Regions from separate parts of the Flammeovirga sp. MY04 genome, predicted to be linked through region 3. Evidence: riboswitches for the same ligand, from Rfam matches in the RefSeq annotation. Region 3 holds a riboswitch; each other region holds the start of a gene.
The links. A riboswitch is a leader RNA that binds a small molecule or an ion and turns the genes downstream of it on or off. The one in region 3 is predicted to bind S-adenosylmethionine.
Positions count from the first base shown of each region.

Region 1: another riboswitch for S-adenosylmethionine. It lies ahead of MY04_RS23730 (hypothetical protein); the one in region 3 lies ahead of metH (methionine synthase).
Region 2: another riboswitch for S-adenosylmethionine. It lies ahead of metX (homoserine O-acetyltransferase MetX); the one in region 3 lies ahead of metH (methionine synthase).
Region 4: another riboswitch for S-adenosylmethionine. It lies ahead of MY04_RS00355 (hypothetical protein); the one in region 3 lies ahead of metH (methionine synthase).

Region 1 is NZ_CP003561.2:960,995-968,641, reverse strand. Features, by position in the region: gene MY04_RS23760 (cation:dicarboxylate symporter family transporter) at 1-1,213, shown strand, start outside; gene MY04_RS23755 (hypothetical protein) at 1,399-1,827, shown strand; gene MY04_RS23750 (hypothetical protein) at 2,130-2,561, shown strand; gene MY04_RS23745 (STAS/SEC14 domain-containing protein) at 2,624-3,055, shown strand; gene MY04_RS23740 (hypothetical protein) at 3,101-3,535, shown strand; gene MY04_RS23735 (hypothetical protein) at 3,551-3,718, opposite strand; gene MY04_RS23730 (hypothetical protein) at 3,739-3,993, opposite strand; SAM-I-IV-variant riboswitch at 4,051-4,143, opposite strand; gene MY04_RS23725 (lipopolysaccharide biosynthesis protein) at 4,181-5,515, opposite strand; gene MY04_RS23720 (hypothetical protein) at 5,774-7,647, shown strand, end outside.
Region 2 is NZ_CP003560.2:2,089,139-2,096,785, reverse strand. Features, by position in the region: gene MY04_RS08440 (chemotaxis protein CheB) at 24-632, opposite strand; gene MY04_RS08435 (CheR family methyltransferase) at 640-1,467, opposite strand; gene MY04_RS08430 (hypothetical protein) at 1,575-1,757, opposite strand; gene metX (homoserine O-acetyltransferase MetX) at 1,835-2,875, opposite strand; SAM riboswitch class I at 2,999-3,105, opposite strand; gene MY04_RS08420 (TonB-dependent receptor) at 3,229-5,634, opposite strand; gene MY04_RS08415 (MmcQ/YjbR family DNA-binding protein) at 5,977-6,330, shown strand; gene serA (phosphoglycerate dehydrogenase) at 6,487-7,647, shown strand, end outside.
Region 3 is NZ_CP003560.2:905,402-913,048, forward strand. Features, by position in the region: gene MY04_RS03575 (SusC/RagA family TonB-linked outer membrane protein) at 1-2,201, opposite strand, end outside; SAM riboswitch class I at 2,761-2,869, shown strand; gene metH (methionine synthase) at 2,970-6,773, shown strand; gene MY04_RS03585 (hypothetical protein) at 6,886-7,647, shown strand, end outside.
Region 4 is NZ_CP003560.2:105,095-112,741, forward strand. Features, by position in the region: gene MY04_RS00345 (patatin-like phospholipase family protein) at 1-443, opposite strand, end outside; gene metK (methionine adenosyltransferase) at 521-1,804, opposite strand; gene MY04_RS00355 (hypothetical protein) at 1,827-2,408, opposite strand; SAM riboswitch class I at 2,581-2,690, opposite strand; gene MY04_RS00360 (outer membrane beta-barrel protein) at 2,999-5,452, shown strand; gene MY04_RS00365 (response regulator transcription factor) at 5,466-6,143, shown strand; gene MY04_RS00370 (sensor histidine kinase) at 6,147-7,424, shown strand.

The DNA.
Region 1 (7,647 bases), on a different replicon from region 3:
ACATTACATTAAGAGTATTTCCAATATTTACATACGATCTCTCAAATTCATGATCGTACCGATTGTTTTTATTAGCATCACACATACGCTTATTCACCTTGATAACAATAGTAATGTAGGTCAAAAATTCGGTAGGATTATCTTGTACTTTGTCCTATCCGTAACATGTGCTGCTGGTATTGGTTTGTTTATGGCTAGTATGTTCAATTTTGATACTATTATAGATGTATCGAAAATATCGACAGATAATATTTCACAAGGTTATGCGAATAGAATAGAGTCTCTAAGCGATGCCTCTTTAGGAAATGTTATTTATGGATTCACTCAGAATATTCCGACTTCAATATTCGATGCATTTTCCAAAAATAATATTATTGGAACACTTATTATTGCTTTACTCATTGGTTCATCTATTAAAAGGATGAAGGTAAAGAAAGCACAAGAAATGAGTAGGGTGATTAGTGCGATTGATTCTGCAAAATTGATTGTCAATTCTATGACTATGACCATCATTAAACTTACTCCATATGGTGTTTTAGCTTTAATGACAATGGCTGTAGCAGAAAAAGGTCCTTCTCTGTTTAGTGACCTAGCTAAGTTCGTTTCGGTTTCTTACCTAACAATGGCTGTAATTATTGGAATGCATTTATTAGTACAATTCCTGAATGGTGTCAATCCATTTAAACATTTCAATAATTTAATTCCTGCTTTGATAACTGGTTTCAGTACGCAATCAAGTGGAGCAACATTACCCGTTACCATTGATACTTTAGAAAATAGAAATGGTGTAGATACAGAAACGGCTAATATTGCTGCTTCATTAGGTACTACAATGGGTATGAACGCTTGTGGTGCAATGTGGCCCGTTTTCATGATTGTATTGTCCGTGGGAGTAACTAATGCAATGGGTGGACAAATGGACTTATATTCACCATCGGTATTGATCACAATGTTTATTTCTGTAGTTATTTCTTCGTTTGGTATTGCTGGTTTACCTGGTACAGCCTCGTTTGCCGCAATTACCGCAATGACTATTATGGGTATTTCTGCAGAAGTTATGGGTATAGTATTGACCTTTGTACTTTCTGTTGATTCTTTAATTGATATGGGTAGAACAGCTACAAATATTTTTGGTGTATCATCTGCAGCTACTTTTATTAGTAAAATTGATGGTGGAATGGACATGAAAATTTTTAACAAAGAAAATCAATAAACTTACGTAAGTAAAGTCTGATTTTTCGAAATTAGAGAAAAGAAAATTGCCTTTCTCTATACATAAGAAGACATTTTCTCTATTTTGAAAACATTTTGGTTTAAAATTTAGTTGTAATGTTCTTTCCATTTGTGAACTTAATAAAATCAATGATTGTTTAGATTATTGAAAACATTCACAAATACATGGAAAAAATACATACAACATCAATTGCGATTTTTGATTTAACACAATTTCCTATTGTAATCATAACCTGTACAAAGGAACAACCTACAGCTCAGGATATTATTGAATACAAATCAAAAAAGGAAGAGATATTCGAAACATTTACTACTCCCTTTGTTGTAATTGGTGATATTTCTAAAGTAAAGTGGATGGATGCAGATGCTCGGATAGCTTATGGGAAAAACATGAAAGAAACTGCTGATAAATACAGTAATTTGATGATTAAAACATATGCTGTTGTTCCTAATATTATTGCCAATGCCATTCTAAAAGGAGTGAATCTAATCGCAAAACCAAAATATGAACAAGTAATCTGTAAATCTTTTGAACAGGCATATTCTAAAGCATTACATGAAAAGGATCTTATCGAGAACTTGAAATCTGCATAAATTAGGAATTAATTCATGATTTAATATATAAGTATAAACATGTAAAATTAAATACTAAACAAAATTAAGATCAGTCATTGACTGATCTTTTTTTTATGTTCAAATTCTACAAGATAAATACTAATGCAATGAGATATTTTTAGAAAAAGGTATGTTTATAAAATTATCGATTACTCATTATAATTTCTTTTCAAGTTCATATTATGGGCGATTTCTAACATTGTAATTTTTTGTAGAAAAATTCACTTTTTTGAACTAAGGTGATGTTTTTAGTGTTCTTTATGTGTACTAATTTATTACTCATGCAAGATATTTATGAATGTTCAGTGGCAACATTTGATTTTTCAGAATTCCCACTTGTAAAAATCGTTTGTAAAAAAGAACAACCTAATCTAAAAGATGTAATTGAATACAAAAACTTAAAAAATAAGGTATTCAAGGAAATCAATGAAGCATTTATAGTCCTTAGCGATGTGTCCAAAATCAAATGGATGGACTCAGAAGCAAGAATAGAATATGGTAAATGCCTCAAAGAAAGTGATGAGAAATATCTTCATCTCTTTAAAACAGCATATGTTGTAGTTCCCAATATAGTGGTGAATATCATGTTAAAAGGTATCAACCTTGTTGCAAAACCAAGATTTCGTCAAGTAATATGTTCTAGCTATGATGAAGCATACAAAAAAGCAAAATCAGAATTAAAATTTATGATCGATTATCAGAGGGTATCTTAAAATAACCTTACCATTACACATCACTACCCAACTACTAATATTTTACAAGAAACCTAACTATTATGAATAAAATTTACACATGTAATGCTGCAGTAATAGATGTTACTGACTTTCCAATTGTGACAATGACATGTTTATCTGAAAACCCAACTCATCAAGATATTATTGAATTTAAAGCACTAAAAGAAAAAGTTTTTGACAAGTTTGATACACCTTTTGTAGTTATTGATGATTCAAGTAATATCAAATGGATTAGTTCCTCAGCCAGAGCAGAGTATGGACGTTTACTTAATGAACATGATAAAAGATATCAGAACTTATTGAGAGCTTATTTTATTGTAGCACCTAATAAGCTTTTGAAAGTGATTTTAAATACAATAAATAAGATATTTAAAAGAGAAATAAGACAATACGTTTACGATGATATTGACATGGCAAGAAGCTTTGCAGAATTAGATAGTGAAGTAATCAAATCAATATCAAATGTTTCTTGATTACAATTAAATTCATTCTCTATTTACTACCCAAACAAAAATAGAATGTACCCTCTAGATTACCTTTGCAACAAATTAAGTGACGAAACATTTAAAATAGAATATCCATTTGATGATCATGTAATAATTACATTCAGGAAAGAAACATTGAATAAAAAAGATGTAGAACATTTTTTTAAAGTAGTTCATATCATTTTAGAAAACATTCAAAAACCTACAACTTTTATATATGATGTTTCTAAAGTAAAAATGATGCTAACAGATCTCCGTATGAGTTTTGCTAATAAAGTAAAAGTTATTTTGGACAACTATTCACATCTTGTAGCTTCTTATATAGTGATTATTAATAACCCTGTCACTAAGTTATTATTATATGGTATTAACCTTATTATTGGATCAGATACCAAACAAAAAGTAATGACAAATAGGGAGGAGGTTATCCGATATATAAAAAATAAAAGTGTCACCCAATTCATATAGGGTGACACCTGTTAATCAGATTGATCTAGCATTCCTTACATCATTTAAGGCATCTAACATCTTTTTGTTATGATGAGATACCTCTTTAGTTGATGTAGTCCTAATTAATTCCAATAATGATTGATCATTTAATGATGAAAAATGATCCACGAAATAGATATAAATGTCTTCTTGTAAATTCATGATGATATAATTTTGAAATACTAAATAAAATTCAATTCTCCATTTAATAAATGGATAGGCTTTTTAAGAGATAATTTACCACTTTTAAATACAGTGGATAAACCTTTAAAGTCTCTATTATGGAACTCTGTGTTCAAGGCATTTAAAAAAATACCTCGAGAACTATTCCACTGAAAGTTACCGACTTCAAGATTAAACTGATGTATCAGTTCATCATCAGATAGCTGCCCTAAAAGAGAAGCGTCAACAAGTTCATTTTCATTGAATAATGTCATAAATGTAAATTTAGAGTGAAACAAAATTTTACAATGACATCAAGAATTTAATAAGAATAGGGGGAATGTTTTTGTCGTTCCGACCTCATCTATTTTGCCACCGTGGTATTTACTCGGTTGGCATCCATCTAAGGATTCTTGATGATGATACAAAGTAAAAGACAAAAAATGTATAATTCAAATTTTTCTAAGAAGTTTTTTTGAATTTAAGGTGATAGAGTTGTTTTGCTCTTCTAAAATAGATCAGATATAGCTTTGGTGTCCTTAACATCAATAATATGATATTGATCCTTTCGTATTTCTGGTAATAATTGTAGATAATAAAGAATCCTATTATTTCTGTAACTAATAATGGAAGTACTGTTCCTAGTTCTCCAAAGAATTTGACAAAGAAGTAAGAGCTAAAAATTAAAATACAGCTATTAATTACCACAACATTGGTTGAATATTGAGGTTTACCAATTGCATTAGTATAACTTCCGAAAAATGCTCCTAATGGCGAAAACTGAGCGGACATTATCAAAATAACTAATAGGTGGAAAGATTCTCCATAACCTTCTCCATGTAGAATACCTAAAAGAGGTTTAATGACAATAAGAAAAGCAATAGAGATAGGAACAATCAAAGTATACACTCTTTTAATTGTTTTTGTAAATTCAAGCTTAAAATGCCTAAGGTTACCTTGCTCAAATAGTAAGACAATTTTAGGGTAAAATATGAGCTGAATCGCATTACTAAGCGATAAAATTAACACCAAATATCGTTGAGCAACACCCAAAAGTGCTGTTACTTCCAAAGACAAAATACCAGCTGATATAAATAAAGTCATCCTAGAAGCAAGTGTACCAAATATCGCTTTTAACGTGCCTTGTTTGGCATAATGCATAATGTGTTTGAACGTTTTCTTATTAAATTTACTTATAACTATTTTGAAGGTTGGAATTGAACTTAAACCAATAAGAAAACTAACAAAATAAAGGCCACTCAAATAGATAATTAAATTACTTAATTCTACAGGGTAATTACTGAAATAGAAGAAAGCAGTGAAAAGCATTAAAAGAGTAGTGAAATTAATCATTACTGCTTTATATAATTCACCACGACTTTTATGAATATTTTCAATCCATTTTAAACAATTATTACTAATGGAATACAATGGATAAAATAACAATAATGCGGAGACTTCTGGGAAGAAATCATAATACCCAATCGCAAAAATTACCGCTCCAATTAAGGATTCTATAAGTAATAGAGCGTATAAAACCGTTTTATAAGTAGAATGTGCTGTTTCATCTTCTTTTCCAGATGAAAATTTCACTAAAGCAACATAAAGTACCCCTTCTCTAATATTGATCGACAAATTAAAGACAGCAAAAAATATGAACCAACGTCCTACATCTTCAGCCGAATAGACTTGTGTGACAAATAGGAGTAGTGAATAATTATATAATAATTCACTAAAGGTTAATGATAATGAGGATATAAAAGGTTTTTCCTTAAAAAGGGCAATGAACCTTTTCATGAAGCAAAGTTAATGGGTTAATAAGTATTTCAATTTAATTGATTATGAATAATATATATAATTATTAGTTGCAACTTGCAACCATAAATCATATTATGTTTTATTCTTTATAGAAATACTTAGAATAATGTTCTTGGATAGGGGAGATTTTCTAGATGGTAATTGCTTTCATAATTATAATCTCATTTATTATTTTAAAGGTGAACTATAACAATTAAATTTACTCAACACATTTATCTTATATCAACTACATCTATAATGAGCTACCTCAAACTTTATCTATTATTCTTAATCACTTTCAGCTTTGGTGCAAAAGCCCAAAATAATTCAGCAATTGTAAATGATGTGCTTATATCCATAAGTAATAATATCATTTGGATAAGTGATAATATACATTCTGATGTACGTGGTGTCTCAATGATTAATGGTAAAGAAGTGGTCTTCCTTCCACATAGAAATTATGTTGCGAAAATATATGAGACCGATAAACATCTAATTACCGTAAATGATTTTGTGCGTTTTTGGGATAAGGAAGATTATTCATTACAAGATTCTATAGCTCTAGATAATTTTTATCTAAATGCTCAAATACCCAAAGAAAATACACTAACAAATATTACCCTCAGTAGTTTACAATTAGTTGACCTCAAGACTAAAAACATAAAGAAAATCTCACTTCCTAATCATGAATTAACCAATGCAAAAGTAAAAATAAATTCGTCCGGGAGAATCTTTTTCATTAAACCAAATAGTGTATTAGAATTGATAAATGAAAAAGTAACGGAAATCTATAAGTCAAAAGAATTCATTAAGGGTAGTATCATAAATGATCAGGGAATACATTTATTATTATCACCTGAATTGTTTAGAACAGATATAAAAACATCCATAAAAATTATCAGTTTTGAGGGGAAGGAATTAAGCCACATTTATATAGATGACATTCCACATCTAAAAATTGGTCTAGGTGAGTTGAACTCTTACAATCCAAGTAATACACCATACTTTAATATGTTCGGTTCGTCATACTTGCTTCAAACTACAAGTGGATTAGTAGCTTTATCAAATTCATGGAAACAGTATTTAATCTCAGGTTTTTATGATTTACCCTATGCCAACGTCAATTATAAAAACTTTAATGGACAATTTGTAAGAACAGATGGAGGTAAGGTTACTGTTTTTGACCTATGGGGAAGTATTTTATATCAAGAAAATATTGAAAGTTTATATTCCTCATTCAACATAACTAATCAAGATAAAATGAGTTTACTCAACACCCTTTATTTAATAGGTGTTGATGGGGAGAGGACCAATAAACAAGAATTTACCTGGAATAATTATATACTTCCTGTCAATGTCTCAAATAAGGATAACTTCCTTACTTTCCATAAAAATGGAGAAGTTAATGTTTGGAACTATTCTAATTTTAATAAAGAATATAAATGGGAAATTTCTGGGAATAAAAGACCTTTATTCGCCACATTTCAAATTGATAAAACCCACATTCTTACTCTATTTCCAGACTCTAAGAAAATTGTAGTTTATGATCTAAACGGAAAAATTATCAATCAACAAAACTATGATATTGAAGATTTTATTACTGCAATTAGCTCTACAAATGAGGGTATTTATATTGGGACATCGAGTGGGGATGTACATCAACTGGATGATAAATTAAAAATAATATCATCTCATAAAGATGTTTTTGGAGAAGCTGTTTCATCTATTACATTTCTAGAAAAATCAAAAGAGTTAATTCTAGGATCAAGAGGTCGTTTAATTCGTTGCCCTTTAAGTATTGGAAAAATCTCTCCAGAACAAGTTACAAAAGTACATAATGGATATATCACAGATTTAAGTACACAGCATTTTAGTGGACACGACTTTTTATTAACAAATTCTTTCTTTGATAATTCTTGCTTCTTATGGGATTTAAAAACTAAAAGCTTAGTAAAGTCTTATAAACAAGAAAAAAATATACAATATGCCCAATTAATTGATAGCTTGAATGTACCAATGAATGTCGATAGTATTGGTTTTACTTTTGATAGTAACCTTGACCTTGTAAAAAAATTAAAAAGTGATAAACCAGAAGTTTATTTACAAGCTTCGGTTACCTCCCCAATTCGTAA
Region 2 (7,647 bases), 1.2 Mb from region 3:
CACAAGATTTTATTTACTAACGTTTATTTTTGCTGAGCCTTGTATAAACGTAGTAGAAAATTTTTAATTTTTTCTGATTCAAGGCATAAATCGATGTCTGTTATAGCTTGTGCCGATTGAGGCATTGTCGCCATAAGACTTTCATCAGGATCTTGAATTATTGTATAACCACCTTTGTCTTTGACAGATTTCATGCCCTCTGCTCCATCTTTGTTTGCTCCAGAGTACAAAATACCTATCATTTTTTCTTTAAATGTGTAGGCCGCTGTATGAAAAGTCAGATCTATAGATGGTCTAGAATTATTGATCAATCCCTCAGTAGAAAGAGAAATAGAATTTCCTAATTCTATACACATATGGTAGTTCGCAGGGGCTAAATATACCATCCCTGGTCGGATAGTTTCTTTATCCTGTGGTTCAATAATCTGTTTTTTACTGCGGATAGATAATGCTTCAATAAATCCGTGTCTTACATGTTTTAATCTATGTAAGCATAAAAATATAGGAATTGGAAAATCTTTTGGTAAGTCGGCCAATAATTGGGTGATTGGCTTAAAGCTACCAGCAGAGCCCCCTATAACGATACCCTTGTAGGTTTTCTCAAAAACGGATTTATCTACATTGAATAGCATAGAGGAATTATTCTTTTATTTTTTTGTAAATTTTCTCCTCGTTGTTTACAACGACAAATTTATTGGCAATATCACACCATATAAGTGACTCTTTAGATCCTATTGCTAGATTGCCATATTTGAATAAACTGTTATGAAGCTTTTTCAGTACTTCGTTTTGAAGTGTTTGATTAAAGTAAATCATAACATTTCTACAAAGAATTAAATCGAATTTAGAGAAAGGATTACCTTTGACTAAATCCTGTACTCTAAACGATACTCTATCCAATAAGTCAGGGTTTACATAATAAAACCCATCTCTTTCAATAAAATAATCTAATAATGCAGCCTTACCACCATAGCGCTCGTAATTGGATTGATTCAATTCCATATTCTTTGCACTAATAGCTGCTTTTTTTGCTCTCTGAATTATAGACTTATCAATGTCTGTTGCAATAATAGTAGCTTTATCAAGAGCGTTTGCTTCTTTTAGTAGTATGCACATAGAAATAACCTCTTCACCAGAAGAACACCCTGCGTGCCAAATACTTATTTTATCATGTTCATTTAAGACCTCAGGAATGATTTCGTCTCTTAAGGAAATCCAAAAAGTAGGGTCTCTAAACATCTCTGTTACATTAACAGTAATCTCAGAAACAAATTCTTGAAAAAACTCAGGTTTATCTTTAAACCTTTTGATTAATGCATCTACGGATGAAAATTTATACAACTCAACAACTCGGCGAACTCTTCTAGTAAACGAAGACATTGCGTAATTTTTGAAATCATAATCAAAATTATCGTCTAAATATTGGGTAAGCCTTCGCAGCTCTGCAATTTCAATCTCACGTTGCATAATAATTGGTAGTAGAAGATTAAAAAATCTATAATTGGTAGAAATAATAAAAATCCTTTTTTCATGAAGTTACGAAAAAAGGATTGAAATATGATTTTTTGAAGAAATTATCTTCTTGATTTTACCAATTGAGGACAGTCTGCATGTTGATCCATTACTTCATATTTCTTTCTTTCTTTTTTGAAATAAGAAGATGATGCATTGCCGTATTTGTTAGAGCAAGAAAAAGCGAAAACTCCTAACAATAATAATGCACTTGCGGATAAGAGTCTTTTAGTAATATTTTTCATGTTATTTGATGTTCATTATAGACATACATTATCCAAACGGATATACGCCAATGCAAAATCAAAATGTGTGCCTAAAATTATAAGACTACTCTTTTTTTATTTTTTTGTTTGAAAAAAGCTCTGATTGCCGCAGCAATTTTATAAGTCTCCACCAAAAATCCATCATGACCATAAAGAGAAGTGATTTCTTCATAGGTGACATTTGGAATATGTTGCGTAATAAAACGTTGCTCAGATACAGGGAATAAGACATCACTAGTAATGCCAATTACCTGAGTGTATGCCTGTATACTCTGAAGTGCTTCTTCTAAAGATTTACGGTTTCTACCTAAATGATGACTGTCCATTGTTTTAGATAAAGTCCAATAAGAATAAGCGTTAAATCTTTTAGTTAATTTATCACCTTGATATTGCTGATAAGTAGATGCTCTGTAATTATCTACTTTATTTACGTCTTTTTCAGATTGAGTTTCTTCATAAGTGCTATAGTTTCTATAAGATAACATAGCAATAGCTCTAGCAGCCTTTAAACCATTAACTCCGGCGTTATCACTTTTGTCTCCCCAAGTAGGATCAGCTTCAATTGACATCCTTTGTGCTTCATTAAATGCAATACCCCAAGCAGAATGTTTAGAGTTTGTTGCACATATAATAAGGTTTTCCATCATTTTGGGATGCATCACTGCCCATTCTAAAGCTTGTTGCCCTCCTAAAGACCCTCCGATTAAGGTATTAATAGATTTAATGTCCAAATGATCTCTTAAGATATTTAAAGAGTTGACAATGTCTCTAATCGAAATGTTAGGAAATGAATCATAAAAAGGTTCTTTGGTTTTAGGGTTTATAGATGTAGGTCCTGTAGAACCATAACATGATCCTAAAACATTTACACATATAATAAAGTGATCCTTGGGGTTGAAGATAGCGTCTTCTCCAAAAAGTCCATTCCACCAGTCAAAAACATCGGCATTACCAGTAAGGGCATGACATACCCAAATGACATTGCTTTTGTCTTGGTTTAACTGACCGTAGGTGTAATATGAAAGGGTGAACCCTTCTAAACTTTCCCCAAATTCCAGATCAAATTTTTCTTTGTATGTATAATAATGCTGTTGCATTTATTGCTCTTGATTACGAATGAAATAAATGAGACACAAAAAAAGACTTCAAATAAAGCCTAAATCAAGGATACAAAGATTGGATAAGTAGTACAGAAGGCATCTTCATCACGTTCCGATATTTGCTTATAGTTCCTAAAAATTTAGGCTAGGATGTAGCACCTTTTCATTATTTATGATGGTTGCTAGAGGGTCTTTGAGCCTAGTCTCTTGCCTCTTCTTTATAAACACTTACGTCTTTAGAAGATGTAAATGGTATGCGATTTCAAAATAAATGTAGAATTTAGAAAAAAACAAACCCTTACCTCTTTATTTACGAGAAGTAAGGGAAAATGATTGTTTTTTTTGAAATATTATAATTCTACAATGATTCCGATTGAAGGTTGTAATAAACCGTTCGTTGTTTCAATAAACTTAGGAACGTATTTGCTTGGGTCGTTAGGATCTACTACAGGATTACCCATTTGATCAATTTCTGTAGTCAATATTGGCTGACCTTTCGACTTATAATTATAAATGTTTTGGATATCCAAGAAGAAATTGATACTCCACTTATTGAAATAGTAATGTTTGTCAACTCTAACATCTAATTGATGTTGTGCATCTAAACGTAACGTATTGATCTGTGAGTAATCTCTAACTCCTCTACGCTCTGCATCCCAAACTTGTCTGTCCATAGATGCGTCAACATCGTATGGAGTATAAGGAGTACCTCCAGAGTATAACCATCTAGCTCCGATCTCCCAATTTCTTTTTAGTTTTTTACCACCAGTTAAGGATACAATGTTTCTACTATCCCAAGAAGAAGGTGCGTATACATTTGGATCTGCATTGGTAAACTCTGACTGTACATAAGTATAAGCTAAGATACCATAGAATCCTTTGTAGAATTTTTGCTGAGCCAAGAATTCAACACCTCTAGATCTACCCAAAGAAGTACTTGTTACTGCTTCAGAACCAATTACACCAAAATCAGCACCTAAATTGGCCAAAGAGATTTGGTTATTAATTGAGTATGGATATTGATCGTATAATTTTTGGAATCCTTCAACAGTGAATTTCAAGTTCTTTTCAGGGATTTTATATTCTAAACCACCCACTAATTGTTTGTTTCGGATATAGGTTAAGTCATTTTCTTTGTTGACAAATTTGCCATCTTCTTTATATCCAAGCGTGGTATAAGTCGGTAACTGATAATAGATACCTGTATTGAAGTTTAAACTCCATCTTGGAGTGAACTGATATGAAGCTGAAAATCTAGGAGAGAACTGATCTAATAAATTACCCATAGTATCTGAGTAATCATTCGCGTCTACTCTTGCTCCTAATGATAATGTGACTTTATCACTTGCTAATTTCTTTGAAACTGTACCAAACGCTCCCCATTTATTTAAAGGAAGATTACTATCAAAAGTAATGGTCTTTAACTGATCGTCATCATAATCATATAAAGTCTGGAAAGTTTTATTGGTATATGTAGCGTATTCATAATTCACACCGTATGAGAATGTGAATCCATTATTTGTGAACGTTACACCCTCTAATCTAAATTTATTTTCTGCTTCGGTAGAGTTGTAATCGTAAATTTTTGCTTGATTTCTATCGTTGCCAGGATGTTTGAACTGATTGTTGGTTAACATATTTCGAGAAGCTACAAACGTAAATGTTGAGTTGTCTCTAAAATGTTCATATTTCGCCCCGATAGTATAATTCCACTGATTTTGTTCAGGTAAATTATTTAAAGTATAAACGTTTTGCTCGTAATCTTCATCTGTTGGTTCGCCAGGTGAATCTGCCAATTTAAATTGGTCGATAGCACCTAATCCTATGATTGATATTTTGTTTCTTTGATTGATGTCGTATTTATACTTTAATTGGAAGTCATTGTAAGTAGGCAAGAATGGTAATCCCAATACACTAAACAAGGCTTGTAAATAAGATTGTCTCGCTGATACAATAATTGATGATTTATCAGTTACAGGTCCCTCGAATGTAATACCAACATCCGATGTTCCTAAAATTAAGTTAGTTGTATGCTGATCTGTTCTTCCGTCTTTTTGTGAAAATTCCATCACTGATGATAAGGCATTTCCACGACCTGATGGATAGGCACCAGAATAGAATTCTACATTTTCGATAAAATCAACGTTGATCATTCCAACCGGACCACCTGATGCTCCTTGTGTAGCAAAGTGGTTGATGTTAGGAATTTCAATTCCATCCAAGTAAAAGCGATTTTCGTTAGGAGCACCACCTCTAATTAATATGTCGTTTCTAAATGAAGCCGTAGATGCTACACCAGGAAGTGATTGTAAAACTCTTGAAATGTCTCTATTGGCACCAGGAGCTCTCTTTACTTCTGTTACACCAATACGTTGAACAGATACAGGACTTTCGTCAGATTTGTAAAAGCCATTGGCCACAACTTCCACTTCGTTTAGTTCTTGAGTGGAAGGTTTTAATTGGAAATTGACCTGTGCAGGTCTAGAGTTGGTAACTTCTACTTCTTGTGATGCAGGGGCGTAACCAACGTAATTAACTACAAGGTTATATAAACCCGGTTCTAAACCTTTAATTTCATAGTTACCATTGTCATCTGTTGTGGCTCCTTTTGTTGTGCCTTGAATAACTACCGTAGCGTAAGGTACAGTCTCATTTTTTGGTACCTCTGTCACTTTACCTCTAACAATACCACTTTGAGCGAATAATGATGAGGAGATGATAAAAATGCTGAATAATGTTAGAAAACTTTGTTTCATTGTGTTTTGCTTTAGTCCAATTCATTAACACTTGTAAAGATGAATTGTTTTAGTTTAGTGTTTGTTTAAACAAATAATTTTAAAACAACACTAATTACCGATTCGAAAGTATTTGATTATGAGTTAAAAAAAATAGTAATCATTGATAAATAAATACAGTAATAAGTGGTCGGGAAAAATTAGAGTTCAAGTGTTAGTAAAATTAAATGCAAAGAAAGGTAACTTTAAGTGATTTTTGAATATTTTAAGAATTAATTTATTGTTACATATGACTAGTTTTTTGTTGTTCAGAACTTTAAAAATATATTTGATTTTTTGATATATAAACAATTAGATTAAGTCATGAATATTGAAGATTTTAGAAATCATTGTCTTTCAAAAAATGGAGTGACAGAAGAATTTCCATTCGATGAAACCACAATTGTATTTAAAGTAGCAGGAAAGATGTTTGCACTGACAAATATTGATTTGTTTGAAAGTATTAGTTTAAAATGTGACCCTGAAAAAGCATTGGAACTTAGAGAAAAATATGCATGTGTTCGAGGAGGGTACCACTTAAATAAAAAACATTGGAACACCATTGATGTCAATGCAGATATGGAAGATAATGAAATATTAAATTGGATAGATCATTCCTATCAGTTAGTATTTGATAAACTACCAAAGAGAGTAAAAGATACACTAATTACCGACTAAATCTTCCGTTTATTTTTTTATTTACTACAAAATGTTAATCGATTAGATTAATTTATTGCTAATTTTACAATAAATCATTAAATATTATGAAAATGTCGTCATTAAGTAATATTTTTGATTTTGCGATTGGAACAACCTAAGACAGATAATAAGATCATGGCTGACAAAACATTTTTTGTAATAGACTTCGATAGTACTTTCACTAAAGTAGAAGCATTGGACGTGCTTAGCGATATTTTATATGAAGGTACAGATAAAAAAGAAATTGTAGGGAAAAAAATCAAAGACCTTACAGATCAAGCAATGGCCGGAGAACTGTCGTTCAGAGAGGCTTTAGAACAAAGATTGGCTTTATTAGAGGCAACGAAAAAAGACGTTACTCAATTATCGAATGAGCTAAAGGAATTAGTATCAGAATCTGTAAAAAGAAATAAGGAATTTTTCTCTAATGAGACTGATAATGTTTTAATCGTATCAAGTGGCTTTAAAGATTTTATTACTCCAGTAGTAACTGAATATGGTATTAAGGAGGAGAATATTTATGCCAACACATTTACTTATAATGATAAAGATGAAGTAACAGGTTTTGATGCTTCCAACCCTTTATCAGAACACAAAGGTAAAGTAAAGCTAATGAAAGAACTTTCACTTGAAGGTGAAGTAGTTGTCATTGGCGACGGATACACTGACTATGAAATTAGAGAAGCAGGATATGCAAAAACATTCTTTGCTTTTACCGAAAATATAAAAAGAGAAAAAGTATTGGCTAAAGCAGATGTCGAAGCCAATAGCTTTGATGAAATACTTTTCACTATCAAACACCCTATGGCAACATCATTTCCAAAAAGTAAAATAAAAGTACTTCTTTTAGAAAATATCCATCAGGATGCAAAAGAGAGACTTATTCAAGAAGGATATCAAGTAGAACTTTTAGGAGGTGCACTTGATGAGGATGAACTTTGTGAGAAAATCAAAGGTGTTCACATCTTAGGTATCCGCTCAAAAACGATGTTAACTCGTAAAGTAGTAGAAGCTGCTGATCGTTTAATGATCGTTGGTGCATTCTGTATCGGAACAAATCAAATTGATTTAGACGCTTGTACTGAACATGGCGTTTGTGTTTTCAATGCACCTTATAGTAATACAAGATCTGTAGTAGAAATGGCGATTGGTGAAATCATCATGTTGATGAGACAAATACCAAAAAGAATGCGTCAGATGGATAGAGGAGAGTGGAGCAAGTCTGCAGGTGGATCTTTTGAGGTTAGAGGTAAGAAACTAGGTATTATCGGTTATGGTAATATCGGATCTCAGTTG
Region 3 (7,647 bases):
GTATTTATTGATAGTTCGATGCCTTGGTTCTTTAATTCACCCACATTTTGTAAGAATACATCAACAGGTGCAGGTTGAGCCGCTTGAAGCTCTAACAATAAATCTTTTGTATGCTTTTGATATACATCGATAGTACCAAATACTTTACCTTCGAATAATTCATAATCTAAACCAATGTTGATTTGAGAAGTTTCTTCCCATTTCAAATCAGGGTTAGCGTAATTGTTATACGTTACACCCGATCCGATACCTACTGCACTGAACGATTTACCACCATCTAAAGTAGGAAGTGAACGGTAGTTACCAATTTCTTGAGAACCAGTAATACCCCAACCTGCACGAAGTTTTAAGTCACTAAACACTGTGCTTGTTGATAAGAAGTCCTCTTCTGAAATTCTCCACGCACCAGAAACTGAAGGGAATACACCCCACTTATTATTTGCACCGAATCTTGAAGACCCGTCAACTCTTAATGTACCAGTAAAGACATATTTATCTTTAAAACTCACATTCGCTCTACCAATCCAAGAAATCAGTTTGTTAGATTCTTTGTTTGAATCTGGAATAACAAGTCCACTAGCTGCATTAAGGTTATATTCTGCAATATTATCTACTTGGAATCCTGTAGCATTTATGGCATTGTACTCCGATCCAAATGCTTGATAAGTATAACCAGCAAGTGCATTCAATTTAGTATCACCAAATGTTTTAGTATAGTTTAAAGTACCTTCAAAAAGCATGTTATGAAGGAAATTATTACGAACATCTGCATTACCATTGCCTTTACCAACCCATTCAATAGTACCAGGTAAATAAGCATTTCTTTTTGCTGAAGTTAAATCACCACCAACATTTAATTTGCCTTTTAATCCAGGGATTAATTCAGCTTCTATAAAAGCATTACCTAAAACTCTTTGCGTGTTGGTAAAATCTCTAACATTCGTAGCCATGATATAAGGGTTCTTCTCCAATTGGTTTGCTGAAGAATAGTCTTGTGGAAGGAGTGGAGACATACGGATCATGTTATTGATGACACCACCATCTAAGGCACCGCCAACGCCGTATGGAAGATTGTTGTTTTTAGTGAATGAACCCATCATGTTGGCACCAAGCGTTACTTTATCGGATAACTTTTGAGTGATGTTCATACGGGCACCGATTCTTTCCATACCCGAATTAATCATAATACCTTCTTGGTTAAGATAATTGACAGAGAATCTATACTGAGTTGTTTTTGTTCCTCCAGAAACACCCAAATTATGGTTTTGAGTCACTGCTTGTTGTGTCATTACTTCTTGCCAATCCGTATTTGCTCCTAAATCTAGAGGAGTAGTCCCTTCGGCAGCAGTAGCTGCACGGTATTCGTCAGCAGTTAAAATGCCCAATTTTTTAGAAATAGTCGATACTCCAAAGTAAGCATCATAGTTTACTTTAGCAGTACCTTCTTTACCTTTCTTAGTGGTAATGATGATGACACCATTTGCACCTCTAGCTCCATAAATAGCTGTTGCAGAAGCATCTTTTAAGATATCAAATGACTCAATATCTGCAGGGTTGATAGTGGCCAATGGATTTTTTCTAGCAGAATTTGAATATACACCAGAAGTACCTGGGTCTGATGCAGTATTATCAATTGGAAAGCCATCAATAACGTATAAAGGCTCATTGGATGCAGTTAATGATGTACCACCACGAACACGAATGTTGACACCTGCACCTGGCTCCCCAGAAGATGGAGTCATCTGAACACCAGCAATTTTACCTTGAATCAATTGATCAGGAGAGGACATCACACCTTGGTTAAAATCTTCTGCCTTAACAGAAGACATGGCGCCTGTCACATCTTTTTTCTCCATCTGACCATAACCGACTACAACTACTTCCGAAAGTTGTTTAGCATCTTCTTTTAGAATGATAGAGAATTTAGTTTTATTTCCGATTTCAACTACTTGTTCAAAAAATCCGATATAACTAAATGATAGCGTTTTGGCTGATTCTGAAACAAGAATAGAAAAGTTTCCTTCAAAATCAGTAGTTGTACCTTTTGATGTTCCTGTGACAATCACGTTTACACCAGGTAAAGGAGTTTTGTTTTCATCGAGAATTGTCCCGGTTAGTTTTCTTTCTTGAGCATACAATGTGGACGTGAATGCTATGGTCATCAATAGCATTAGACTGAAGAAACGTAATAATTTTTTCATTAGTTAAATGTAGTTTTAAATGGACATGTAACGGACATGTGCAAAAAAAATGGGCATGTTTGTCATTTCATCAAACATGACTGTAATAGAGAATTTCTAGCTAGATAACTTTTAGACAATACGTAATAGCAGTAAATTATAATTCATTTCAAGTTTTGCGCAGTAGATAGCTATGTTTTTGTCTTTTACAATTCTAAGCCTTAATCTATAGAATTACAAATTGTTGTAAGTCAGTTCTTTTGTCTAAAAGTGGACTATTGTTGTACTATTTTTGGATTTCTGTTTTTTAAAGTTTCGGAATGTTGCGATACATGTTGCGCAATCGGTTGTCATTTACGGATAACGTGATTTTATTTTTCTGTACGAAAGGTTTCGAAACAGATTGCGCAACCCATTTCTAAATTTATAAAGTGTATCAAATACTCTTATGTTTATTGGATAAATTGAACATTTAAAAAAATTGAAAAAAATTAAGTATTCGTATTAAAATTGATGACGAAAAGGCGATTTCATTCAATAAAATATGGTCTTTTCTTCATTTTGTATTTAATTTGCACTGTGCTTATCACGAATGACATAAGAGATCGGGCTCGTAGATGTCATGGCAACCGTTGCGCCCAGCTACAGGTGCCAAATCCCGCCTCGGAGGTGTCCGAGAAAGATGAGCTATAGCATTCAATCAGGAATGGAAGTCTCAACAGTAACTTTTAAGCACGTTTTTAACTCTTCAATTGGAGAGGATGTGAAACGTAACTTTTAAAATATCAGATGTCGAAAAAACTCAGAGAGTTAGCAAAAGAGCGTGTGCTCATACTAGATGGTGCGATGGGTACCATGATTCAAAAGCATAAATTAGGTGAAGAGGATTACAGAGGTGAACGATTTAAAGATCACCCATGTGATGTGAAAGGGAACAATGATATGCTTTCTATCACTCAGCCGGATATTATTCGTGATATTCACAAACAATATTTCAAAGCAGGAGCTGATATCGTTGAGACGAATACATTTAGTGGTACGACGATCGCTATGGCCGATTATCAAATGGAGCCGGATGTGTATGAGTTGAACTACGCCTCTGCAAAATTGGCAAAAGAAGCAGCTGCTGAGTACACTGAATTGGAACCTCTCAAACCTCGTTTTGTAGCGGGAGCTGTAGGACCAACAAACAGAACGGCATCTATTTCTCCAGATGTAAACGATCCAGGTTATAGAGCGGTTACTTTTGATGATCTTGTTGAAGCTTATTATTTACAGGTACAAGGTCTAGCAGAAGGTGGAGCGGATACAATCTTAATCGAGACAGTATTTGATACACTAAACTGTAAGGCGGCTTTATTTGCTGCAGATAAATATTTTACTGATGTTGAAGAAGGCAAGGTAGTTTCCGCAGCTCCAAAAGGGAGAGAAACTGAATTTCCTAACTTATATAAAGGTGAACGTTTACCATTGATGGTATCTGGCACGATTACAGATGCATCGGGTAGAACGCTATCCGGACAAGTAGTAGAAGCATTCTGGAACTCTATCAGACATGCGGATCTATTTAGTGTTGGGTTGAACTGTGCATTAGGCGCAGATTTACTTCGTCCATACATTCAAGAATTATCTCGTGTTGCTGATACCAACGTTTCAGCCTATCCAAATGCGGGTCTTCCTAACGAATTTGGTGAGTACGATCAGACATCAGAAGAGATGAGTAAAATCTTAGAATCTTTTGATGGATTAGTGAATATTATTGGTGGATGTTGTGGTACAACACCTGACCATATTAATGGAATTGCGGAGACCTTCAGCAAAGCTAAGGTAAGAGAAATTCCAACTCAAGCACCTTACCAAAGATTAAGTGGTTTAGAACCTGTAACGATCAAGCCGGAAAGTATTTTTGTTAACGTGGGTGAGAGAGCCAACGTAACAGGTTCTGCTAAATTCCGTCGTTTGATTGAAAATGGTGATTTTGAAGCTGCTATCGAAATTGCAAGACACCAAGTAGAAGGTGGTGCTCAAGTAATTGATGTCAATATGGATGAAGGGATGTTGGACTCTAAGGAATGTATGACGCGTTTCTTAAATCTAATCGCTTCTGAACCAGATATTGCCAAGCTTCCGATTATGGTGGATTCATCAAAATGGGAAATTATTGAAGCAGGTCTGAAAACATTGCAAGGTAAAGGTATTGTCAACTCTATCTCTTTGAAAGAAGGAGAAGAGGACTTTATTTATAAAGCAACAACCATCAAAAAATATGGTGCTGCGGCAGTTGTCATGGCATTTGATGAAGATGGTCAAGCAGATAACTTCGAGAGAAGAAAAGAAATCTGTTCAAGATCATATGATATTCTAGTCAATAAAGTAGGTTTTGCACCTCAAGACATCATTTTTGATCCGAATATCTTGGCAGTGGCCACTGGTATCGAAGAGCACAACAACTATGCAGTTGATTTCTTTAAAGCCACAAAATGGATCAAAGAGAACTTACCACATGCGATGGTAAGTGGCGGTGTTTCCAACATTTCATTCTCCTTTAGAGGAAATAATGCGGTTCGTGAAGCCATGCACTCCGCTTTCTTATACCATGCTGGTAAAGCAGGTATGGACATGGGTATTGTGAACCCAGGTATGATCGAGGTGTATGAAGAAATTCCAAAAGATTTATTAGAACATGTTGAAGATGTTCTTTTGAATAGAAGAGAAGATGCCACTGAACGTTTAGTTGATTTTGCAGAAACAGTAAAATCAAAAGGTAAGAAAAAAGAGGTGGACTTATCTTGGAGAGAAAATCCAGTAGAACAACGTTTATCTCATGCCTTAGTTAAAGGTTTAGTAGAATTTATTGATGAAGATGTAGAAGAAGCACGTCAGAAATTCGCTCGTCCAATTGAAGTGATCGAAGGTCCTTTGATGGATGGTATGAACGTAGTAGGTGATTTATTTGGAGAAGGTAAAATGTTCCTTCCTCAAGTAGTAAAATCTGCACGTGTGATGAAAAAGGCGGTAGCGATTCTTATTCCATATATTGAAGAAGAGAAAGCCAATAATCCAGAATTATCAGCTTCATCTTCTGCCGGCAAAATCTTGATGGCGACCGTAAAAGGTGATGTACACGATATAGGTAAAAATATCGTAAGTGTAGTACTAGCTTGTAACAACTTCGAGATCATTGACCTTGGAGTAATGGTGCCGTTGGATAAAATTATTAGAACAGCTGTTGAAGAAAAAGTAGACGTTATCGGATTGAGTGGTTTGATCACTCCATCATTAGATGAAATGGTTTACGTTGCTGAAGAATTAGAACGTCAAGAACTGAATATTCCAGTAATGATTGGCGGGGCAACGACTTCAAGAGTACATACGGCGGTAAAAATTGACCCTCATTATTCAGGATCAGTTGTTCACGTATTAGATGCTTCTAAGTCAGTACCAATTGCTTCAGCTTATACTTCTGAAAATAAGGAATACACTAAAGAGGTGATTCAAGAATTCAAAGATGAATACGCTGCATTGAGAGAGTCTCATGCTAAACGCCAAGGTGCTAAAAAGTTGATTTCAATCGAGGATGCTCGTAAGAATAAATTGGCTATTGATTGGGAAACTTCATCAATTACAAAGCCATCGTTCTTAGGAACAAAAGTATTCGAAGCATATGACTTAGAGGAAATTGCAAAGTATTTAGACTGGACTCCATTCTTCCAAACTTGGGAATTGGCTGGTCGTTTCCCTGCAATCTTAAAAGATGAAATCGTAGGTGTACAAGCGACAGATCTTTACAAAGATGCTAAAGCGATGCTCCAAAAGATCATTGATGAAAAATTATTACAAGCCAATGCTGTAATTGGTTTCTTCCCTGCGAACAGTGTTAATGATGATGACATCGAGTTGTATGATTTCGAAGCTACTGATGTTGAATTACCAGATGCTGATCATCATCATTCGATATTCTTTAAGGAAGATCGTTCTAAGAAAACAGAATTGTTATGTCATTTAAGGCAGCAGAATAAAAAGGCTGCAGGTAAGCCAAACTTCTGTTTAACCGATTTTGTTGCTCCTAAAGAGTCAGGTAGGCAAGATTATATTGGTGGATTTGCGGTAACTGCAGGTATTGGTTTAGATAAGTTGGTCGCACAATACGAAGCAGATCATGATGATTATAACAGTATCATGGTGAAAGCATTGGCCGATCGTTTAGCAGAAGCCTTTACCGAATTGATGCACGAGAAAGTAAGAAAGGAAATTTGGGGATATGCAAAAGATGAGATCTTTAATAATGAAGATCTGATTGATGAGAAATACCAAGGTATTCGTCCAGCTCCAGGTTACCCTGCTTGTCCAGATCATACAGAGAAAGACAAATTATTCAAGCTTCTTGATGTTACCAATAACATTGGTGTTGAATTGACTGAAAGCTATGCCATGACGCCTGCTGCAGCGGTATCAGGTTGGTATTTCGGTAACCAAGAATCGAGATACTTCGGTTTGGGTAAAATCAACGAAGATCAATTAAAAGATTACGCAGAACGTGTCAACCGACCAGAACACGAAATGAGAAGATGGTTGGGAACAGTTCTTCTGTAATTCACAATTATAGAATACCGATGGTAATTTTTAATTACAAATAGTATATTTAAGTCAGGTGATTGCTTTAAGAAAGTATCACCTGACTTTTTTAATTAACTACTAAATTATCATGCTAAACAAAATAACTTCTCTCTTCCTAATCGTATGTTGTTTACTTTCATGTACGTCATCAAATGATGAAAAATCCACACAAAGCTATTCTCTTGTAAAGTTTAAAATTATTGGAGACTCTTATCAGGAGTCTAAAAAATTATTCACTAAAAGATGGAACGCTCTTGAGAGAATTGACTATGAAATTGTTTCAGAGAAACCACCTTTTATTGAAGTGAAAGTCTTTGATTATTTAGATGAGAATTTTTATAAAGCTTTGGTTGAAAGGCAAGGTAATTTAGCAATGACTAAAATGGAACGTGGTACTATATTATTGGATCCACCTTATTATCAAAAATTACCCTTATCTGAATTTGATTCAATTAAGGCAGAATTATTTTTGATGAATACAATTGAAATGAAGTTGAAAGAGGGAACAATAAGAAAATATATAAGTAGATATGAAGATGAAGATAACCTTTGTCGTGTTCGCTTTTTATTAGATGATCAACCATTATCATCAGTAAACTACTCAGTGAAAACCTACAATAATCAGAAATTATTCTTAGGATACAGAATTGAGAATCTAAAAGGCTCAAATAAAATCGTTAATTACAAATTATTTTCGCTTTACTCATCTTTAATAAAACATCCTATAGAGCTTAAAATAGGAGAAGTTGAAGAGGTGCAGTTATTTTTAAAAGATCAAAACGGAACTCCTATTCAAGTATCTAAAGATCTGAAATTTAAAGCTTTTTATGTCAGAGCGTTTCTTACTAAA
Region 4 (7,647 bases), 800 kb from region 3:
AGTAGGCCAGTAGGGATAATTGTGGGATCCCATGATAAACCATAAATGGAATCATATTCAATATTAAAGTTCACCCATTCAGCTCCTCTTTCTTGTCGACCAAAATAAAATTGATCGTCGGTATTGACTTTACCTGATACCCAATCTTGGAATTGAGGGTCTCTGATAAACATTTCCAATTCATCTGTGGTGTAACCTGCAGCATAAAATCCACCAACAATTGCTCCCATAGAAGTACCCGTAATATAGTCAATTGGAATACCATATTCTTCAAGAACTTTAATGACAGTAATATGGGCAATACCTTTTGCTCCCCCTCCACTTAGTACAAGGCCAACAGTTTTTCTATTTTTTGTTTTTTGATGAATAGATAAACTATCACTTGATTGAGCAGAAGTGATTAGGTTAGATAATAGGAATAGAAGTATAAGAGTGAAACGCATATATCGTAAAATAAAAAAATCCTTGTTGGTGAAATTACCAACAAGGATTTAGAAATAATATTATTTATAGAAAAATATTACAATCCGAAAGCAGATTTAATCTTATCGACATAATCTAGTTTCTCCCATGTAAAGAATTCTACTTCTTTTTTCTCGATTGTAGTAGTCGTTACTTTCTTACCGTCTTTTTCTTCGATATTTCTGATCTCCAATTCAACTTCTTTTGTATATGGTTCTTGTCCCATATGACCATAAGCAGCTGTTGGAGAGAAAATAGGGTTAGTAAGACCTAAACGATCAACAATTGCCTTAGGACGCATATCGAAAAGCTCGTTTACGATATTTGAAATTTCAGCATCTGTTTTGTCTATTTTTGAAGTACCGTAAGTTTGTACGTTCAATGATACTGGTGTAGAAACACCAATAGCATAAGCCACTTGTACTAAAGCTTCGTCGGCTACACCTGCAGCTACTAAGTTTTTAGCGATGTGTCTTGCAGCATAAGCAGCAGAACGGTCTACTTTAGATGGATCTTTTCCTGAGAATGCACCACCACCGTGAGCACCTTTACCACCGTAAGTATCTACAATAATTTTACGTCCAGTCAAGCCAGCATCACCGTGAGGTCCACCAATAACAAATTTACCTGTTGGGTTGATGTGGAAGATAGTATCTGCATCGATTAAAGCATTTGGAATAACTGCAGGAATAACGTGTTTTTTCACATCTTCTGCGATTTGAGCCAATGCATCATCGTCTGATTTATTTGGGAACTCATCGTGCTGAGTAGAAACAACGATAGTGTGTACTCTTTTAGGAGTATTGTCCTCGTTATATTCAATGGTTACCTGAGCCTTAGCATCTGGTCTTAAATAACCGATTAATTCAGGCTGAGTTTTACGGATTTCAGCTAATCTTTTTACTAGACCATGAGAGAAAGCAAGTGCCATTGGCATATAGCTTGGCGTCTCTTTAGTAGCGTAACCAAACATCATACCTTGGTCACCAGCCCCTTGATCTTTATCTACACCTTCACCCACGTTTACACCTTGAGCAATATCTGGAGATTGGCTGTGTAATGCTACTTGAACACCACAAGAGTGAGCTGCAAAGTAATAATCTTCTTTATTGTATCCGATTTTGTCGATAGTCTCACGAACAACATCTGGAATTTCAACATATGCTTTTGTCGTAATTTCTCCAGCAATTACAGCTAAACCTGTAGTAACCATAGTTTCACAAGCCACACGTGAAGTAGGGTCTTGTGCCAACATAGCATCTAAAATTGAATCCGATATTTGATCGGCAATTTTATCTGGATGCCCTTCAGATACAGATTCGGATGTGAATAAATAGGTCATATTTCTATTATTTATGATAATCTCATTTAAATTTTACATTCCATTGAGTGATATACTCTGCTTTTTCAATGCTTGGAATTTTCCCTTCAAATACCAATTCTGATGTTCCCATTCGTTCGATCTCATAGGATTTTACAGTTTTGATATTTCTGTTCAGATTCCAATGGAAATTGTAAGAAGCAGAATCCACTTGTTGCAACATCAATTTCTTCGATTCATCAGAATTTGGTAGTTGCGATGTGATGATATTCATCCAATTTACATTCTGAACCCATTCAGCTTTTTTTCTCTTCATTTTGATGAAAACCTCCTCCTTCTTAGAGAGGTTAATTTTCGAGAGAGCGGAATTGAATGCATGAATATCAACAAATGCAAAACGAATACCTAACCTCCAATGGGTAGAGTCTAATAAAGTCTTACAATTGTACACACCGGGAAGAGTATTTAATTCTCGGCTTAGCAATTGTAGTGGTTTTTCGTATTTTTTTGGTTCAAAAATGCGTTGATCGTTTTTGTCTTTATAAGCAGAAATAATATTGAAGATATCTTTACTCTGAGAAAAATCAAAAGTAAAGGAATAATCACCTTTTCCGCTTTCTGTCACTTCTAACTTTTCTTGTAGCTCAAAGCATCCTGTTAAAAATAACAGTAGACAAAAAGAAATAATATGCTGTTTTAAACTTCTAAAAAACACTCAGCCCAAATTTTGGTTCATCCGTGAACTTATCAGTATAGACAGTATTGCAATGCAATGAATATGAAATTTTATGGAGTTAAACTCATCTTTTCACGAACACCTTCGTGGTGGGAGTTGGCACCTTGCTTTGAGGAGCGCAGGTTGCCAAGACTTCATAGGGCCCAATCCCTCTGCCTTTCTTGATAAGATTGCAAATGCAAATATAGAAATGTAATAAAGTAGTACAAAAGTCTTTGAAGTTTTTTTATCAAATAAGTTTATAACAAATAGAATTTATAAAAAGAGGAACTACAGAATTCAATCAGAATTGTAAAAATGAAATCTGATTTTTCTATAAACAAATACAAGTGTTTGTGGTTTTTATCAAAAAAGTAGATGTTGAAACGTTAAGAAAATCAATGATTTAAGAATAAAAGATCATCAACTCTATATCTCTTCAGATTTCAAACAGATTTGCCTACTACTTTTGAAGCAGATTTAATATTTACTGTAAACTCATGTTTAAAAGAACTTCTCAATTATTCACATTTTTGACTTTCATTTTCCTTTCAACGGTTTTCGCTAACAACAACCCCATTAAGAAAGGAGTCATTATCGGTTCTGTTTCCGAGGACGGAACAAACGTACCGGTAGAATATGCTACTGTAAGTGTATTTACTAAAGATACGCACACCCTTGTAGGTGGTACCGTAACTACTGAAGGAGGTAAGTTCGTCGTAAAGAACTTGTCCGAAGGTACGTATATGGTAGAAGTAACTTTTATCGGATTCCAAAAAAGCATTCTAGAAAATGTAGTGATCGATAAATCTAATTACTCTAAAGATATTGGTAATGTAGTACTGACTACAGATGCTGAAGTACTTGAAGCTGTAGAAGTTGTTGGAACCCAAAATACGGTGACCTATGACATCGACAAAAAGGTAGTCAATGTAGGCTCACAATTCTCGGCTTTATCAGGTACTGCGGTAGATGTACTACAAAATGTACCTTCTATAAATGTAGATGGAGATGGTAACGTGAGTTTGAGAGGTAGTTCTGGATTTACCGTACTTATTGATGGTCGCCCTTCTGTATTGGATGCATCAGAAGCTTTACAACAAATTCCAGCCTCAACTATCGAAAATATTGAATTAATAACTAACCCATCTGCCAAATACGACCCTGATGGAACGGCAGGCATTATCAATATCATTACTAAGAAAAATAAATTAGAAGGTGTAAGTGGCGTAGCCAACGTAAATGTAGGTCGTTATGGCCGATTAGGAGGAGATTTCCTGTTAAACTTTAGAAAGAAGAAATGGAGCTACTATGTAGGTGCCAATTACAATAAAAGACCGGGTCCGGGTACCTTAAAATCTGAACGTATTACTCAAGCGGGAGACACAACATCTTACATTATTTCTGATGGAGAAAGAGAGCGTACTTTCGAGGTGATGGGACTTCAAGGTGGTGTTGAATACTCGATTTCTGATAATGATTTTATCAAGTTATCTGGTAAAGTAGGTGATTTTAAAATGTATGGTGGAATGGATGCCGATTTCTATGAATATAAAAACATAGGTGGTTCCAATAATCCAATTGATGAAAATCGATATATCTCAAGTGAACAATGGGAAAGAGGAGGCTTGTATTACAGCGTAAACTTAGCCTATCAACATAAATTTAATAAGAAAGGTCATGTACTTGATGCCATGGTAGATTATGGTGGAAGAGACATGACAGAGTCTTCGAAAAACGAATTATTACCTAAAAACCCTGATGGTTCTGTTGTAGAAATACCATCATCGGGACAACGTTCTTCTGAAGTAGGACCTGGAGGTAGATTAAGAGCTAAATTAGATTATACTTTACCTATCGGTGCAACTGATAAAATCGAAGCCGGATGGCAAACACGTTGGAATGCAGCAGAAGATATTAACGAAGTGTATCAATTAGACCCTACAACAGGCGACTATATTTTCCAACAAGATTTTAGTTACACCACAAACTACACACAGACGATACACTCCTTATATGGTATCTATTCCGGTAAGCTGGGGAAATTGGGTTACCAAGGTGGTGTTCGAGCTGAATACACAGGGAGAAATGTTTCAGTGGTAGGTCAGGAGCAAGACTATCCGGTCGATCAATGGAACATTTTCCCTACAGTTCACTTATCGTATAGTTTGCCGAAAGACAACCAATTGATGTTGAGCTATTCAAGAAGAATTGAAAGACCTAGAGGTTGGTATTTGGAACCTTTCGTGACATGGCAAGATGCGTTCAACGTAAGACAAGGTAACCCGAACTTATTACCTGAAAATATCGATTCCTTCGATTTTGGATATTTGTGGAATCTTGGTGAGAAAGCAACAGTTAATTTTGATGCCTATTACAGAATGACGCACGATAAAGTGGAAAGAGTTCAGAAAGTATGGTCAGAAGGAGTGATCTTACATACTTATGAAAACGTAGGATCTGATTATGCTTTAGGATTAGAAACATCTGTAAACCTTTCTCCATTTAAATGGTGGACCATGGATATTATGGGTAGCTTGTTTGATTATAAAGTAGAAGGACAGTTAGAAGGTCAAGATTTTAGTAGACAGAGTATTAACTGGAGTAGCCGTTTTAATAATACATTTAGATTATCGAAATCTACTCAGCTTCAAATTAATAATAGATATACAGGTCCAACAGTAACTGCACAAGGTAGAAACGAAGGTTTCTTTGTGATGCAAGCGGCTGTGAAGCACTCTATGTTGAAGAAGAAGTTAACGCTTACAGCTTCTATGAATGATGTTTTTGGAACAGCCATCAGACAATCATATTCTGAAGGTATTGGTTTTAGAAACATGCAAGAAGACTTTAGGTATGCTCAATATCTAACTGTAACTTTAACCTACCGTCTGAACAACTTCAAACCTTCTCGAAGAGGACAAGGTGGAGGAGGCGGAATGGAAGACTTCTAAAACTTGATATTGAATGAAATTATTGTTGATAGAGGATAACCCTCATTTAACAGAAGATATACTAAAAGGACTGAGCGATCAGGCAATGACGGTAGAAACTGTCGGCTTGGTGGCTGATGCAAAAGACAAAATATCGGTATATGAATACGATATTATTGTCGTCGATCTCGGTTTGCCCGATGGTAACGGTTTAGAGATCGTGAAATATATTAAAGAAATTAATCCAAACACTGGTGTACTTATCGTTACCGCTAGAAATAGCATCGACGATAAGGTCACTGGGTTGGATTTAGGGGCGGATGATTACATCACTAAGCCCTTTCATATGGCAGAGTTAATTGCAAGAGTACGTTCACTTTTCAGAAGAAAAAAACTAAAAGGAAGTACGGTTTTAGAACATGGTGTGATTAAAATTGATATTACCTCATCCACTGTAAAAATTAACGATCTTGTATTAGAACTGACGAAAAAGGAATACGATTTACTGCTCTATTTCTTCTACAACAAAAATAAAATGTTGACGAAAGAAAGTATTGCAGAACACTTGTGGGGAGATCATATTGATCAAGCTGATAATTTTGATTTTATTTATACTCATATCAAAAACCTTAGAAAGAAACTTCAGAAAGAAGGAGCTGGAGAGTACATTAAATCGGTGTACGGTATGGGGTATAAATTTGTGGAGGCTTAATTTATGAACAAGAAACAGACTTTTAATTTATTATCTAGAGTTACCTTATTCTATCTGATCTTCACTTTTGTGGTCTTTTATTTCAATGCGAAATTTTTGACTAGAGAAGCGGATGAGTTTATCGACTCAGATCTAAATAGAAGATTTGGATGGTTGGAAAGCAGGGTGCAATATCACTTAGATAAAGGAACTCCTGCCGATTCTCTTGTTGGTAATAGTATCAAAAAAGTAGAGAAGGTTTCTAAGCGTTGTAAAAAAACAGAATATCCGATAGTAGAAGATGTGACTATCTATCATTCAGATATTGAGAGAAATTTAATTCACAGACGTAAAATCATCCTTATAGAGTCAAAAGGACAACTCTACAGGGTGGAAATGGACAAGGAAGTACAAAATTACTATTACTTCCGAGACGATATTTTCGATTACCTTATTCCTTCATTTGTTGTCTTAATTATCATTACTGTAGCTTTTAATGTGCTATTGCAGGGCTACTTTCTACGACCTTTCAGACGCATTTTAGAGCAGATGCAACTATTTAAAGTGGGGAAGTCAGAAGATATCCAAGAGGTGGAGACCATGACGAAAGAATTTGTTGAAATGCAGAATCTTTTCCTTAAGATGGTCAAACGTATCGATGCGGATTACAATCACCTTAAAGAATATACAGAAGATGTAGCCCACGAATTGCAAACTCCATTATCGATTATCAGAAACAAAGCAGAAGGATTGTTATTTTCTGAGAAGTTAGAAGAACAAGACGCAAAAGTGGTGAAAACAATCTATGATGAAGCCAATCATTTATCGAGATTAGGAACCACGCTAAATCTGATTACAAAGATTGATAATAGAGAATTTACGGATATCAAAGAGTTAAAGACGGCTCCAGAAATTGATAAACAAACGGAGGCAGTTGAAGAATTAGCACAATTGAAATCCTTAACTATTGAAAAGGAATTACATCAAGAGCATTCATTAAATATCGACCCTTATTTATTTGATATCGTATTGAAGAACCTTTTGAAAAATGCCATTCGCTATGGGACATCAGAAGGACCGATTAAAATAAAGACGACCGAAAATACCCTGGAAATGAGTAATTATGGAAAGCCATTATCTTTTGGTAAAGATCAGTTATTCAAACGCTTTGTTAAAGGAGCAGATAACGATCAGTCTTTAGGATTGGGATTGGCTTTAGTGGCTAAGATTTGTGCTGTCAGTAAATTGGAAATTGACTACAAATACGAGAGACACCAACACATTTTTATATTAAAAGGGTGAAATTTACAATTATTTTATTAGGTTTACGCATCAAAAAATAATTTTGATACTAAACCAACAAAAAAGGTATTTATTACCAATTCAGATTATCCAACTTTCATTGAGAACGCCACTATTCTTTAGTGGCGTTTTTCTTTTGTCAGAAAGTGTACACCTTCTACCAAAATGTGTTCGTTACCCCCTCTGTTTTTTATAGATATTTGTAATTAGGGAGATAGCTATA